Regions from separate parts of the Salinimonas sediminis genome, predicted to be linked through region 1. Evidence: predicted binding sites of a transcription regulator. Region 1 holds the regulator's gene; the other holds the start of a gene.
What was found. Region 1 encodes sigma-54, which starts transcription at its own class of promoters, with help from an activator protein. Its sites were predicted from a motif close to GTTGGCACGNNNNTNGNNT; they were not measured.
Positions count from the first base shown of each region.

Region 2: a site for sigma-54 is predicted at 1,358-1,376, ahead of glnK (P-II family nitrogen regulator). Genes of this name have one in related genera too.

Region 1 is NZ_CP031769.1:716,437-718,640, forward strand. Features, by position in the region: gene hpf (ribosome hibernation promoting factor) at 1-134, opposite strand, end outside; gene D0Y50_RS03235 (RNA polymerase factor sigma-54) at 166-1,644, opposite strand; gene lptB (LPS export ABC transporter ATP-binding protein) at 1,722-2,204, opposite strand, start outside.
Region 2 is NZ_CP031769.1:321,738-323,941, reverse strand. Features, by position in the region: gene D0Y50_RS01545 (ammonium transporter) at 1-926, opposite strand, end outside; gene glnK (P-II family nitrogen regulator) at 957-1,295, opposite strand; gene D0Y50_RS01535 (hypothetical protein) at 1,548-2,204, shown strand, end outside.

The DNA.
Region 1 (2,204 bases):
TTCTCGACATTTAAAATGACATGAACATTAGAAATATGGTCAAAATGACGCTCTAATTTGCTGAATTTTGTATCGACATAAGTACGCAAAGAGTCAGTGATCTCAATATGATGACCAGTAAGATTGATTTGCATAGTTCGTCTTCCTTATTGTGAGCAAGCCCTACTAAATCAGGCTTTTGCGTTGGTTCGACGGTGGGATCGATAACGATTCCCGATATTTTGCTATTGTTCGCCGGGCAACTTTTATACCTTGCTCGGCCAACAACTGAGCAATTTTGCTATCGCTAAGTGGTTTGCTAGGTTTCTCGGCAGCCACCAGCTTCTTAATTAGTGCACGTATGGCGGTAGAGGAGCACTCACCACCAGATTCTGTCGCCACGTGGCTTGAAAAGAAATATTTCAATTCAAAAATACCGCGCGGTGTATGCATATATTTCTGGGTAGTTACCCGGGAAATTGTCGACTCATGCATATCTACCATTTCTGCGACATCGTTTAAAACCATTGGTTTCATCATTTCCGGGCCATGTTCAAAAAAGCCCATTTGTTGCTGCACTATGCAGTTGGCTACCTTAAGCAGCGTATCATTTCGTGACTCAAGGCTTTTAATAAACCATTTTGCTTCTTGCATGTGCGAGCGAATAAATTGTGAGTCGCTACTGTTTCTGGCGCGGCGGCTCATCGCAGCATATTGCTGGTTTACGCTAAGCTTTGGCAAACTGTCAGGGTTGAGCTCAACTGCCCATCGTCCATTGCGCTTAGTAACTGATACGTCCGGAATCACGTATTCGGGTTCTTTTGTAATTAATGCACTACCTGGACGAGGGTTTAGCGTCTGCAACAACCGCATTGCTTCACGCAGTTCATCTTCTTTCAGCTTCGTTTTGCGCATTAAGGTACGATAATCTTTGCTGCCCAATAAGTCTGAATAATCCTGTAACAGCATTTTGGCTTCTTCCAGCCAAGGCGTGTCGATAGCGAACTGGCGTAGCTGAACCAGCAAACACTCTTGCGGGCTGCGCGATCCCGAACCAAGTGGGTCGAATAATTGAATACGTTTCAACACACATTCAACTTCATCTTCTTCGATAACTTCTTCGGCGTCTTCGCTATTCACACTTTGCAGAATATCTTCTACCGATACGGTTAAATAGCCTGACTCGTCGATCGAGTCAATAATCGCCATCGCGATGGCGCGGTCGGTATCCGAAAAGTGCGTTAAACGCATTTGCCAGAGCAGATGGTCCTGAATATTCTCGGTGGTTTCGCCCTGAAAAATTTGATCTTCGTCACTGCCCGGGCCGGGGGCAGGGGCTGAGGACGCTGAATAATACTCATCCCAGGTACTGTCGATAGGCAACTCGTCGGGTAAATCATTTTTCTCCATCGCTTCGCCCGAGTCCATGTTGTCGCTGGTGCTGGCAGTGGCTTCTACATTGTCGTTGTCATTATCGATATTATTTTTTTCGGTAATATCGTTATCACTGCTTTCATCTACCTCTAACAAGGGGTTTGAATCCAGGGCTTCCTGAATTTCCTGCTGAAGATCAAGAGTCGACAGCTGCAATAGCTTAATAGCCTGCTGCAACTGCGGGGTCATGGTTAACTGTTGACTAAATTTTAGTTGTAAAGATGGTTTCATCTACGTCTTATTTTAAACTCGGGTACGCGTGTACTTAAGCGGTGAACCACAGGTATGACAATGTCACTCATACCTTACTATAGCTTGAATTGCTCACCTAGGTATACATCACGTACTTTCTGGTTGCTTAATACTTGCTCCGCACTACCTTGGGCGATGAGCTCTCCGTGACTTACGATGTAGGCTTCTTCACATACATCCAGGGTTTCCCGTACGTTATGGTCTGTAATGAGGATCCCTATGCCTCTGTCGCGCAGATGCTGGATGATTTTCTTTATATCATTTACCGATATTGGGTCAACACCGGCAAATGGCTCATCCAACAAAATAAACTGCGGATTAGCCGCTAATGCCCGGGCAATCTCTACCCGGCGGCGTTCTCCGCCTGACAAACTCATACCGGTACTATTACGTATATGATTGATATTGAATTCATCAAGTAGCGCGTCAGCTTCTTCTTCTCTTTTGGTAGCGGAAAGCCCGCTGCGGGTCTGCAAAATAGCCATGATATTTTCGTGTACTGTTAATTTACGAAATATCGATGCTTCCTGCGGCAGATA
Region 2 (2,204 bases), 390 kb from region 1:
CCTGCGGCACCAAATAATGTAGCTTGTAGAGGTGTAGGTGTAGACGGCTCTGCCGTAATGGCTACCAGGCCGGCTAACGCGCCATTAAGGGCCATGGTTAAATCGGCTTTGCCAAACATTAGACGGGCCAGCAACAGGGCGGCGATAGTACCGCCTGCGGCAGCTGCATTAGTATTCATGAAAACCACCGCCACTGAGTTGGCACTTTCCACTGTTGCAGTCGCCAATACGGAACCACCGTTAAAGCCAAACCAGCCCATCCAAAGAATAAATGTACCTAGTGTCGCCATCGGCAGGTTGGCACCCGGAATCGCATTAATTTTGCCATCTGCGGTATATTTACCTTTACGTGCTCCCAGTATCAGTACGCCAGCCAATGCGGCAGAGGCCCCTGCCATATGGACAATACCTGAACCCGCAAAATCAGAAAAACCATTATCACCCAGTACATACATTCCAAATACCGCTTCACCGCCCCATGTCCAGGCGCCTTCCATCGGATAAATAAAACCTGTCATGACTACAGCGAAGGCTAAAAAAGCCCATAGCTTCATCCGTTCAGCCACTGCGCCTGATACAATCGACATAGCCGTAGCAACAAATACCACCTGGAAGAAGAAATCTGCTGATGGAGCATAGGTAGCCGGTTCGTCAGTAATGCCGGTGGCGCCATCCCCCATAATACCGCTTAAGAACCAGCTAAAATCGGCTCCGCCGTACATAATGCTATACCCGCACACCATATACATGGTGCAGGCAATAGCAAACAAAGAGATATTTTTAGTTAAAATTTCGGTGGTATTTTTGGCTCTGACCAGGCCGGCTTCCAGCATGGCGAACCCTGCCGCCATCCACATTACCAGCGCGCCGCAAATCAAAAAGTAAAAGGTATCAAGTGCATACCCTAGTTCAAAGGTTATTTCCATTGTGGTTCTCTCCGCAATTTTTTTATTGGCTTACAACGCATCTGCATCAGCTTCACCGGTACGAATCCGGACAGCCTGTTCAAGGTTATAGACAAACACTTTACCATCGCCAATTTTGCCGGTTTTAGCCGCGCCCACTATGGCTTCTACCAAACGGTCTACCTGATCATCTAGTACGGCAATTTCCAATTTTACCTTAGGCAAAAAATCAACCTGATACTCGGCTCCGCGGTAAAGTTCTGTATGTCCTTTCTGACGCCCGAAACCTTTCACTTCGGTCACGGTCAAACCGTCAATACCGATTTCTGAAATGGCTTCGCGAACATCATCTAGCTTAAACGGCTTGATGATCGCTGTGACTAGTTTCATGTGTTGCTCCAAATGGTAGTTGGTTATGTTTATGCGGCACATTGCGTGTCTTAGGAGCAGTAATTCAAAACATGCGCCATAAATTTTTACCATTTAATATCAACAACCTATGGATTTCAATGCAACAAAATTATGACAAAGTCGCACCAATGTGGTGCGCCCCAGTAAGATTGCATTATAAGTGTGCAAAAAAACGGCAATAGCCTCGTTCCACATCATAAAATCGGTTGTTTTGGAGAAAAAGGAAGATAAATGACTACGGAAGCGTCTTTTTATGCACCGAAGCTGGGCCATCGACAGCCCTCGCACCACCACCCTATTCCAGCGCTTCGCTATCGGCGCTGGACCAGCTGGGGCGGCTCGGTATTGGTGCACGGGATTATTGCAGCAGTCGTGATTTTTCGGGGCGTCCCCCCGACGCTACCTTTGCCATCTTCGCAGCAGCCGTCGCCAGGGGTGCTTAAAGCTCGTTTGTTTCCCTCGTCCAGGGTGCCCCGTGAGCCTCGCCCGGCGCCCACCCAAACACCTTTACCCGCCCCCACCCTTGATGCCGCCGGCCCCGGTGTACAGGCCATCACAACCAATACGTCACCACTGCCTGCGTCAGGTGCGGCAAAACTACCATCGCCTGACAAGGTTCAGCCCCCCGCCACCGCATCACCGTCAAACATAAATACCTCTGCAGCATCTTCTGGCGAACCCGCCCCATCTGGCTATAAAAACCATATGCACCAATTCCTACAACAAGAAGCCCAGGCTAAAGATCGCGAACTGGGCCGTTCAGCCGCGCGCGACTTTGCCCGCTCGCACCATACCGTGCCCCTTAAAGACAATAGAAAGGGCCGGCCGCAAGCGCCGCTAACCCGTGCTCCTAAAGTACGGGTTAACTGTACAACTGCACTTAATAAG